DNA from 2 places in the Streptomyces fagopyri genome. Region 1 is predicted to be linked to the other one. Evidence: predicted binding sites of a transcription regulator. Region 1 holds the regulator's gene; the other holds the start of a gene.

Region 1 (5,545 bases):
GCACGATCGGGTGAGGGAAGAGATCGGTCAGTGCGGAGGACATGACGGCATGTTGTCACGTCCTCCGAACAAGTCCGAAATCCGGCCTTCCGCCTGCGGCGGGCCATCGGGAGGGACGGTCCGCGGCGGCTTTTCGGCCTCCGCCGCCCCTGCCCGTCCCGCCCGCGGGGGCCGCGGCCCCCGCGCTTCCGCTTCGACCCGGACGGCCTCGTCCTCCGACGCCGGCCGGGCCGCGGCACGAACCGCCGCCGGGGTCAGCGGCCGTTGAACGCGTCCTTCAGACGGGAGAACAGGCCCTGCTGGCCCGGCTGGAACTGCCCGGTCGGACGCTCCTCGCCGCGCAGCTGCGCCAGCTCCCGGAGCAACCGCTCCTGCTCCGGATCGAGCTTGGTCGGCGTGGTGACCTCGACATGCACGATGAGGTCGCCCCGGCCGCCGCCGCGCAGATGCGTGACACCGCGTCCGTGCATCGGGATCGACTGTCCCGACTGTGTGCCGGGCCGGATGTCGACCTCCTCCAGCCCGTCCAGGGTCTCCAGCGGCACCTTGGTGCCGAGCGACGCCGCGGTCATCGGAATGGTGACCGTGCAGTGCAGATCGTCACCGCGGCGCTGGAAGGTCGAGTGCGGCAGCTCGTGGATCTCGACGTAGAGGTCACCGGCGGGACCGCCGCCGGGACCGACCTCGCCCTCGCCCGCGAGCTGGATCCGGGTGCCGTTGTCCACGCCCGCCGGGATCTTCACCGTGAGCGTGCGCCGGGACCTGACCCGCCCGTCGCCCGCGCACTCGGGGCACGGGGTCGGCACGACGGTGCCGAACCCCTGGCACTGCGGGCACGGACGGGACGTCATGACCTGGCCCAGGAACGACCGTGTGACCTGGGACACCTCGCCGCGTCCGCGGCACATGTCGCAGGTCTGGGCGGAGGTTCCCGGCGCGGCGCCCTCACCGTTGCAGGTGGCGCACACGACGGCCGTGTCGACCTGGATGTCCTTCGTGGTGCCGAAGGCGGCCTCGTCCAGCTCGATCTCGAGCCGGATCATGGCGTCCTGGCCGCGCCGCGTGCGCGACCGGGGGCCCCGCTGCGACGCCGTGCCGAAGAAGGCGTCCATGATGTCCGAGAAGTTGCCGAAGCCACCGGCTCCGAAACCGCCCGCTCCCGCGCCGCCCGCCTGGGACAGCGGGTCGCCGCCGAGGTCGTAGACCTGCTTCTTCTGCGGGTCCGACAACACCTCGTACGCGGCGTTGATCTCCTTGAACCGCTCCTGCGTCTTCGGATCGGGATTGACGTCCGGATGCAGCTCGCGCGCGAGCCGCCGGAAAGCCTTCTTGATCTCGTCCTGGGACGCGTCGCGGCGCACGCCGAGCACGGCGTAGTAGTCCGTGGCCACTTAAGACTCCGCCAGGATCTGTCCGACGTACCGTGCCACCGCTCGTACCGCTCCCATCGTTCCCGGGTAATCCATGCGGGTCGGTCCGACCACGCCGAGTTTGGCTACTGCCTCGTCGCCCGAACCGTAGCCGACGGAGACCACGGACGTGGAGTTGAGTCCCTCGTACGCGTTCTCGTGACCGATCCGTACGGTCATGCCCGAATCCCCCGCCTCCCCCAGCAGTTTGAGGAGCACGACCTGTTCCTCCAGCGCTTCGAGCACCGGTCTGATCGTGAGGGGAAAGTCATGTCCGAAGCGAGTCAGGTTCGCGGTGCCGCCGATCATCAGACGCTCCTCGGTCTCCTCGACGAGCGTCTCCAGAAGCGTGGAGAGCACCGTCGTGACCGTACCCCGGTCGTCCGTCTCGAAGGCGTCCGGGAGGTCCTGGACGAGCGGCGGGACGTCCGCGAAGCGGCGGCCCGCGACCCGGCTGTTGAGCCGGGCCCGCAGATCCGCCACCGACGTCTCACCGAACGGCGCCGGACAGTCGATCATGCGCTGCTCGACCCGCCCCGTGTCCGTGATCAGGACGAGCATCAGCCGGGCGGGGGCCAGGGACAGCAGCTCCACGTGCCGCACGGTCGATCTGGTCAGCGACGGGTACTGCACGACGGCGACCTGCCGCGTCAGCTGCGCGAGCAGCCGCACGGTCCGTCCGACGACGTCGTCGAGGTCGACGGCGCCGCCCAGGAAGTTCTGGATGGCCCGCCGCTCGGGCCCCGTCATCGGCTTGACGCCCGCGAGCTTGTCGACGAAGAGCCGGTAGCCCTTGTCGGTGGGGATGCGCCCGGCGCTCGTGTGCGGCTGGGCGATGTACCCCTCGTCCTCCAGGGCGGCCATGTCGTTGCGGACCGTGGCCGGGGAGACCCCCAGCCGGTGCCGCTCCGTCAGCGCCTTGGAACCGACCGGCTCCTCGGTGCCGACGTAGTCCTGGACGATGGCGCGCAGCACTTCGAGCCTGCGTTCACTCAGCATCGCGCGCACCTCCAGTTGTCCGTCGCTCGTCGCCTCGCCTGGCACTCAGCGCGTGCGAGTGCCAGCATGCCCCGGCCCAGTGTACGGCCGGTGGGTACGGCCCCGGCAAGGGCGGGCCCGCGATCTTGGGCACGTATGCCGACGTGTCCCGTGATGTCTCACCGGCGTTCCGCCCTCCCGCTAGCGTCACCGTATGAAGGTGACTTGGGAAGAGCCGGGTTGGGAGGAGCTGGCCCCCCGCGTGGGACGGCGGCGGCTCGCGGGCTGGGACTGCACGGCCGGGCTGGTGGTGGGCGCGGGCGCGGCGCTCATGGTCGACGCGGGGGCGAGCCTCGGGGAGGGCGCACGGTTGCGCGCCGAGGCGCGAGCACTCCTCGGTACGGACCGGGACGTGACGCACCTCGCACTCACCCATCCGCACTTCGACCATGTCTTCGGCGCGGCGGCGTTCACGGGCGCGCAGGTGTTCGGGGCCGCCGGTCTCGGCGCGGTGTTCGCGCACGGGGCCGAGGACCTGCGCGCGGACGCCGTACGCCACGGCCTGGACCCGCGTGACGCCGCCGAGGCCGCGGACGCCCTGGTCCCCCCGCGGGACCCCGTGCCGGACGAGCTGACGCTCGACCTGGGCGGCGGGGTGCGGGCACGGCTGGTGAACGTGGGTCCGGGCCACACGGCGCACGATCTGGTGGTCCTGGTGACCGGACCGGCCGGCTCCCCGGAGGTCGTCTTCTGCGGGGACCTGGTGGAGGAGTCGGGCGAGCCCCAGGCGGGTCCCGACGCCGTCTCCTCGCGCTGGCCGGCGGCGCTGGACAGGCTGCTCGGTCTGGGCGGCGAGGAGGCGGTGTATGTGCCCGGTCACGGGGCCGCGGTGAATGCGGCGTTCGTCCGGGCACAGCGGGACGCGCTCGCGACACGTTTCGGCGTGTCGTAGGGATCTCCGCGCCACCTCGCCGCCGGTTCTCCTATCGTCATCCGAATGCGCCAGTACTCTCCGGATCTCACCCCGCCGTGGAAGAAGCCCCAGCCGGTGCCCGAGGTCCCCGCCGACCCGGGTCTGGTGGTCGAGGAGCCCCGCACGGGGTTCTGCGGGGCGGTGATCGGCTGCGAGGCGGGCACGGTGACGCTGGAGGACCGCTTCGGCAAGCACCGGGTGTTCCCGCTGGAGCCGCGCGGCTTCCTGCTGGAGGGCAGGGTGGTCACGCTGGTCCGGCCGGCCGCGGGGCCGGTACGGCCCGGCCGCACGGCATCCGGTTCGGTCGCCGTGCCCGGCGCACGGGCCCGGGTGGCGCGGGCCGGCCGCATCTACGTGGAGGGCCGCCACGACGCCGAACTGGTCGAGCGGGTCTGGGGCGACGACCTCCGCGTCGAGGGCGTCGTGGTCGAGTACCTGGGGGGCATCGACGATCTCCCCGCCGTCGTCGACGAGTTCGCTCCGGGGCCGGACGCCCGGCTGGGCGTGCTGGTCGACCATCTGGTCCCGGGCACGAAGGAGTCGCGGATCGCGGAGGCGGTCACCAGTGACCACGCCCTCGTCCTCGGCCACCCGTACATCGACGTCTGGGAGGCCGTGAAGCCGTCCTCCGTGGGCATCGCCGCCTGGCCCCGGGTCCCGCGCGGGCAGGACTGGAAGACGGGCGTGTGCCGGGCCCTGGGCTGGCCGGAGAACACCGGTGCGGCCTGGCAGCACATCCTGTCCCGGGTGCGCTCCTACAAGGACCTGGAGCCGGAACTCCTGGGCCGGGTCGAGGAGCTGATCGACTTCGTCACGGCCGGCACCGAGGACTGAGGCCGGGCGGGTGCCCCGTGTGCCCGCGGGCCGGTGCGTCAGTCCACCAGGTCCCGGACCACCGCGTCCGCGAGCAGACGTCCGCGCAGTGTGAGGACGGCGCGGCCCTCGTCGTAGGGACCGTTCTCCAGGAGCCCGTCGGACAGGGCGCGGCGCGAGGCCGAGAGTCCCTCCGGGCGGAGCAGGGAGAGCGGGCAGCCTTCGCGCAGCCGCAGTTCGAGGAGGATCCGCTCGACGCGGCGGTCCTCGCCGGAGAGCAGCTCGCGCCCCGCCCCGGGGGACCTCCCGGAGGCCAGCGCCGCCGCGTACGCCCCGGGGTGCTTCACGTTCCACCAGCGCACGCCGCCGACGTGGCTGTGGGCCCCGGGCCCGGCTCCCCACCAGTCCGCGCCGCGCCAGTACAGCTCGTTGTGCAGGCACCGGCCGGCCTCGGAGGTGGCCCAGTTGGACACCTCGTACCAGTCGAAGCCCGCCGCCGCCATCACCTCGTCCGCGATGAGGTAGCGGTCCGCGTGGACGTCGTCGTCCGTCATCGGGACCTCGCCGCGGCGGATGCGCCGGGCCAGCTGGGTGCCCTCCTCGACGATCAGGGCGTACGCGGAGACGTGGTCGGGTCCGGCGCCGAGGGCGGCGTCCAGCGAGGCCCGCCAGTCGTCGTCGGACTCGCCGGGCGTGCCGTAGATCAGGTCGAGGTTCACGTGCTCGAAGCCCGCCGCGCGGGCCTCGGCGACGCAGGCCTCGGGGCGCCCGGGGGTGTGGGTGCGGTCGAGCACCTTCAGTACGTGCTGCCGGGCGCTCTGCATGCCGAACGAGATCCGGTTGAAGCCGCCGGCCCGCAGGGTCGCGAGGTACGCGGGGTCCACGGACTCCGGGTTCGCCTCCGTGGTGATCTCGGCGTCGTCGGCGAGCCCGAACTCCTCGCGGACCGCGTCCAGCATCCGTACGAGGTCGTCGGCGGCCAGCAGCGTCGGCGTACCGCCCCCGACGAAGACCGTACGGACGGGGCGCGGGTCGTCGCCGAGCACCTTGCGGGCGAGCCGGACCTCGTCGATCAGGGTGGCGGCGTAGTTGTCGCGGGAGGCGAGCACGCCCCCGGTGCCGCGCAGTTCGGTCGCCGTGTAGGTGTTGAAGTCGCAGTACCCGCAGCGGGTCGCGCAGTACGGCACGTGGAGGTAGAACCCGAGGGGGCGGTCGGCGGCCCCGGCCAGGGCGTGCGCGGGCAGCGCCCCGTCGTCGGGGACGGGCTCGCCGTCGGGGAGTGCGGAAGGCATGTCTTCCATTGTCCCGTACTCGGCCGCATGCCCCTTTCCGCGCCGGTCCGCCGGTGTCCCGTACCCGTACTCCGTACTCG
Region 2 (5,545 bases), 1.0 Mb from region 1:
GCCGCCCGGAGCGGCCGCGGAGGCCTTCTCCGGCTTGTCGGCGATGACGGCCTCGGTGGTGAGGAACAGCGCGGCGATGGAGGCGGCGTTCTGCAGCGCGGAACGGGTCACCTTCGCCGGGTCGATGATGCCTTCGGCGATCATGTCGACGTACTCACCGGTCGCGGCGTTGAGGCCGTGGCCGACGGGCAGGTTGCGCACCTTCTCGACGATGACGCCACCCTCGAGACCACCGTTGACGGCGATCTGCTTGAGCGGGGCCTCCAGGGCGAGCTTCACGGCGTTGGCGCCGGTCGCCTCGTCACCCGTGAGTTCGAGCTTCTCGAAGACCGAGGAAGCCTGGAGCAGGGCCACGCCACCACCGGCGACGATGCCCTCCTCGACGGCCGCCTTCGCGTTGCGAACGGCGTCCTCGATGCGGTGCTTGCGCTCCTTGAGCTCGACCTCGGTGGCGGCACCGGCCTTGATGACGGCCACGCCGCCGGCCAGCTTCGCCAGGCGCTCCTGGAGCTTCTCGCGGTCGTAGTCCGAGTCCGAGTTCTCGATCTCGGCGCGGATCTGGTTGACCCGGCCGGCGACCTGGTCGGCGGAGCCGGCGCCGTCGACGATCGTGGTCTCGTCCTTGGTGATGACGACCTTGCGGGCGCGGCCGAGCAGGTCGATGCCCGCGTTCTCCAGCTTGAGGCCGACCTCCTCGGAGATGACCTCGCCGCCCGTGAGGATGGCGATGTCGCCGAGCATGGCCTTGCGGCGGTCACCGAAGCCCGGCGCCTTGACGGCGACGGACTTGAAGGTGCCACGGATCTTGTTGACGACCAGGGTCGACAGGGCCTCGCCCTCGACGTCCTCGGCGATGATCAGCAGCGGCTTGCCCGACTGCATGACCTTCTCCAGGAGCGGGAGCAGGTCCTTGACGTTGCCGATCTTGGAGTTGGCGATGAGGATGTAGGGGTCGTCGAGCGACGCCTCCATCCGCTCCATGTCGGTGGCGAAGTACGCCGAGATGTAGCCCTTGTCGAAGCGCATACCCTCGGTGAGCTCGAGCTCCAGACCGAAGGTCTGGGACTCCTCGACGGTGATGACGCCTTCCTTGCCGACCTTGTCCATCGCCTCGGCGATGAGCTCGCCGATCTGGGTGTCGGCGGCGGAGATGGAGGCCGTGGAAGCGATCTGCTCCTTGGTCTCGACATCCTTGGCCTGCTCGAGCAGGGCACCGGAGACGGCCTCGACGGCCTTCTCGATACCGCGCTTGAGGGCCATCGGGTTGGCGCCGGCGGCCACGTTGCGCAGGCCCTCACGGACGAGCGCCTGGGCGAGAACGGTCGCGGTGGTCGTGCCGTCACCGGCGACGTCGTCCGTCTTCTTGGCGACTTCCTTGACCAGCTCGGCGCCGATCTTCTCGTACGGGTCCTCGAGCTCGATCTCCTTGGCGATGGAAACACCATCGTTGGTGATCGTGGGGGCGCCCCACTTCTTCTCGAGGACGACGTTGCGGCCCTTGGGGCCAAGGGTGACCTTGACGGCGTCGGCGAGCTGGTTCATCCCGCGCTCGAGACCGCGCCGTGCCTCCTCGTCGAACGCGATGATCTTGGCCATGTGAAGTGGTCCTCCCAGGACGGATGGGGGTCCCCCCTGCCCGAGCGGAGTCGAGCGCTGGGGGAGGTGCTCCGGACCGCGCTGGCGCCCGCGACGGACGGCCTGCCTGCCCCGTGGTTCCTTGCACCACCTGGCCTGCGGGCCTCACCGACCCGGTCCTTCGTTATCACTCTCACCTTCAGAGTGCTAACGCAATGATTAGCACTCGCCCCTGCCGAGTGCAAGCGACTCGGGTGGATCCCCAGGTGAACACGGGAGCCGGGACCGCCCCCCGGAGGGGGTCGCGCGAGCGCCCCGAAGAGGTCGCGCGGATGTCCCGGGAGAGGCCAGGCACAGCCCCCGCAGGACTCCCGGACCGGCTCCGGAGGGTTCACGGACCGGCCGCGGAGGGCTCACGGGCGGGCCCCCGACCGGCCCACGGGCATACCGAAGGGCTCGCACCCCAGAGGGATACGAGCCCTTCGTCACGTCGAACAGTCAGTCGGCGCGTGCTTCAGCCGGTCGCGAGCCGGACCATGTCCGCCTGCGGCCCCTTCTGGCCCTGCGAGATCTCGAAATCGACCCGCTGACCCTCTTCCAGGGTGCGGTAGCCGTCCATCTGAATCGCGCTGTAGTGGACGAAAACATCCGCACCACCGTCGACCGCGATGAAGCCGTACCCCTTCTCCGCGTTGAACCACTTGACGGTGCCCTGAGCCATGCCTAACTCCCCTATTACTGGCCCTTGCACAGGACCGCACTTCGCGGGCCCGGGTCAGACCTCCACCCCCCAACGGATTGGGGGTGTGCGCCGGAACGCGTCGACCGCGGCTGAATGTATCTGTCCAACTGCCGTCTGCAACAGGTCAATCGGACGAGAATTCTGGGCACGGCCGATCGGGAATATAGGGAGAATTCGCGAATATTTAGGGCAACTCGGGCCCTATAAAGGCCGCATAAGGCTCAAAAACGCCGGGCATTTTGGCTACTTCTTGCCGCAGGCCGGACGTGAACTCATATGCACCCGGCATGGAAAACGAAGCCGGTTCCCCAACTGTACCGTGCTCAACCATACAGAATTGCCCCCTCCGCTTCTCTCGCGGAGGGGGCAATTCGATGAACTCTCGGTGATTGGCATTACCCACGGTAATGATCTCACCGTGGGTAACCGCCCGTCAGCCTCCGGCGACGGCCGGGATGATCGACACGCCGGCGCCGTCCGGCGTCGCCGTCTCCAGGCCCTGCTCGAAGCGGACGTCGTCGTCGTTGACGTACACGTTGACGAACCGGCGCAGCTTGCCCTCGTCGTCCAGCACGCGCGCGGCGATGCCCGTGTGGTTCTTCTCCAGGTCGGAGATCACCTCGCCGAGGTTCCCTCCCTCGGCGGTCACCTCGGACCGGCCGCCGGTGTAGGTGCGCAGGATGGTGGGGATGCGGACGTTGACGCTCATGCGATGACCTCCCGGTCGGATTCTGGGGTACGGCTGGGGAGCGCCCCGGCAGGGGCACGGCGCGCGAAGCAGCGCGCCCGGCTTCCCACGGGCCCGTGGCCGGAGAACGACCTCCCCGGCCGGGCGGCTACGCGAGGCCGGCCTCGCGGAAGGAGTCCAGGCTGGGGCGGATGGTCGCGGTCAGTCCCGTACCGGCCACCGCGTCCAGCGTCTTGAGGCCGTCACCGGTGTTCAGCACGACCGTGGTGAGCGTCGGGTCGAGCAGTCCGTTCTCGATCAGCTTCTTGGCCACGCCCACCGTCACCCCACCGGCGGTCTCGGCGAAGATCCCCTCGGTGCGCGCCAGCAGCCTGATCGCGTCGACCACCTGCTCGTCGTTCACGTCCTCCACCGCCCCGCCCGTCCGCCGCGCGATGTCCAGCACGTACGGGCCGTCCGCGGGGTTGCCGATGGCGAGCGACTTGGCGATGGTGTTCGGCTTCTGCGGCCGTACGACGTCGTGACCGGCCTTGTAGGCGACGGACACCGGCGAACAGCCCTCGGCCTGCGCACCGAAGATCTTGTAGGGCTTGTCCTCGACGAGACCGAGCTTGATCAGCTCCTGGAGCCCCTTGTCGACCTTGGTCAGCTGGGAGCCCGAGGCGATCGGCACGACGAGCTGGTCGGGCAGCCGCCAGCCGAGCTGCTCGCAGATCTCGTACGCGAGGGTCTTGGACCCCTCCGCGTAGTACGGCCGCAGGTTGACGTTGACGAAGCCCCAGCCCTCACCGGCCGGGTCGCCGATCAGCTCGGAGCAGAAGCGGTTCACGTCGTCGTAGTTGCCCTCGATGCCGATGAGCTCGCCGCCGTAGACCGCGGCCATGACGACCTTGCCCTGCTCCAGGTCGTGCGGGATGAACACGCAGGAGCGGAAGCCGGCGCGGGCGGCGGCGGCACCCACCGCGCCGGCGAGGTTGCCGGTCGAGGAGCAGGAGAGGGTGGTGAAGCCGAAGGCACGGGCCGCCTCGATGGCCTGGGCGACGACGCGATCCTTGAAGGAGTGCGTCGGGTTGCCCGAGTCGTCCTTGACGAAGAGCCGGCCGGGGTCGACACCCAGCTCGCGGGCGAGGTTGTCCGCCTGGACGAGCCTGGTCCAGCCCGGGTTGATGTTCGGCTTGCCGGCGACGTCGGCCGGGACGGGGAGCAGCGGCGCGTAACGCCAGATGTTCGCGGGGCCCGCCTCGATGCGCGCCCGCAGTTCCTCGGTTTCGTAGGCCGAGAAGTCGTAGGCGATCTCCAGCGGTCCGAAACACTCCTCGCAGGCGAAGACCGGGCCGAGCGGCACCCGGTGGCCGCACTCGCGGCAGGTGAGCGCGGCGGCGGGACCCAGATCGACGGATCGCGCGGAATCGGCCGGGTTCGCGGAGGTCACGGTGTCCGGAGTGCTTGCAACAGTCTGCGCAGCCATGGAGGCGAGGCCCTTTCTCCTCATCTTCCTCACGACGCACTTCGCCGTGAGACGGATTTGGCACCTTCCCGAGCCGGGAGCCCCGCGACGCGATCAGCGATGATCGGTACGAGACCGGCTGGAGGGTTGCCGGGGCTTCATCGGGCCGTATCCCTCTGCCCCTCTGGATGAGCGGTATTCGGTTGTTGGTCTTCAATTCGGGATGATCTACGACATGCGATGGTCATCCGCGTTGTTCAAGACTGTAACCGAAGGCCAGGACAGTTGAGATAGTCGTCCGAACCGCGAGATGGATCACACCGGGGGACACCGGGTGATCAGACAGTGAGGAGCCGCAGACTGTGCTGAAGGAAGTCGAGCGCTGGCTGAGCACACGCTCCTGGTCCGTGGCCGATCGTCCGCTGCACGGAATCATGTCCGCCAAACGCGCCTCGGGCTCCACGGTGAGCGTCGTGCTGCCCGCGCTGAACGAGGAGGAGACGGTCGGCGAGATCGTCGCCGTCATCCGCGACGACCTGATGCGTCAGGTGCCCCTCGTCGACGAGATCGTCGTCGTCGACTCGGGTTCGACCGACCGCACGTCGGAGGTCGCCGCCGCGGCGGGCGCGCGCGTCGTGCACCGGGACGAGATCCTGCCCCGCATCCCGGCCGTGCCCGGCAAGGGCGAGGTCCTGTGGCGGTCGCTCCTCGTGACGAGCGGGGACATCGTCTGTTTCATCGACGCGGACCTGAGGGAGTTCTCGTCGGACTTCGTCTCCGGGATCGTGGGTCCGCTGCTCACCGAGCCGGACGTGGACCTCGTCAAGGGGATGTACGACCGTCCGCTGGCCGGCGCCGCGGGCCAGGGCGGTCGCGTCACGGAACTCATGGCCCGCCCGCTGCTGAACATGCACTGGCCCCAGCTGGCCGGCTTCGTCCAGCCGCTCGGCGGTGAGTACGCGGCCCGCCGCTCGCTGCTGGAACAGCTGCCCTTCCCCGTCGGCTACGGCGTCGAACTGGGCATGCTCGTCGACGCCCTGCACCTGGTGGGCCTCGACGCGCTCGCCCAGGTCGACGTCGGCGAGCGCAAGCA

The links. The regulator HrcA, encoded in region 1, represses chaperone genes, less so after heat shock. The targets are predictions, from matches to a motif close to TTNGCACTCNGNNNNNCNGAGTGCNAA.
Region 2: a site for HrcA is predicted at 1,760-1,786, ahead of groL (chaperonin GroEL). Genes of this name have one in related genera too.

The regions. Positions count from the first base shown of each region.
Region 1 covers NZ_CP045643.1:6,198,316-6,203,860, reverse strand. The annotation lists gene GFH48_RS26705 (nitronate monooxygenase) at 1-43, opposite strand, end outside; gene dnaJ (molecular chaperone DnaJ) at 255-1,391, opposite strand; gene hrcA (heat-inducible transcriptional repressor HrcA) at 1,392-2,408, opposite strand; gene GFH48_RS26690 (MBL fold metallo-hydrolase) at 2,602-3,339, shown strand; gene GFH48_RS26685 (DUF3097 domain-containing protein) at 3,385-4,194, shown strand; gene hemW (radical SAM family heme chaperone HemW) at 4,233-5,465, opposite strand.
Region 2 covers NZ_CP045643.1:5,149,562-5,155,106, reverse strand. The annotation lists gene groL (chaperonin GroEL) at 1-1,596, opposite strand, end outside; gene GFH48_RS22245 (cold-shock protein) at 2,090-2,296, opposite strand; gene GFH48_RS22240 (MoaD/ThiS family protein) at 2,751-3,026, opposite strand; gene thrC (threonine synthase) at 3,154-4,473, opposite strand; SAM riboswitch class I at 4,491-4,647, opposite strand; gene GFH48_RS22230 (glucosyl-3-phosphoglycerate synthase) at 4,815-5,545, shown strand, end outside.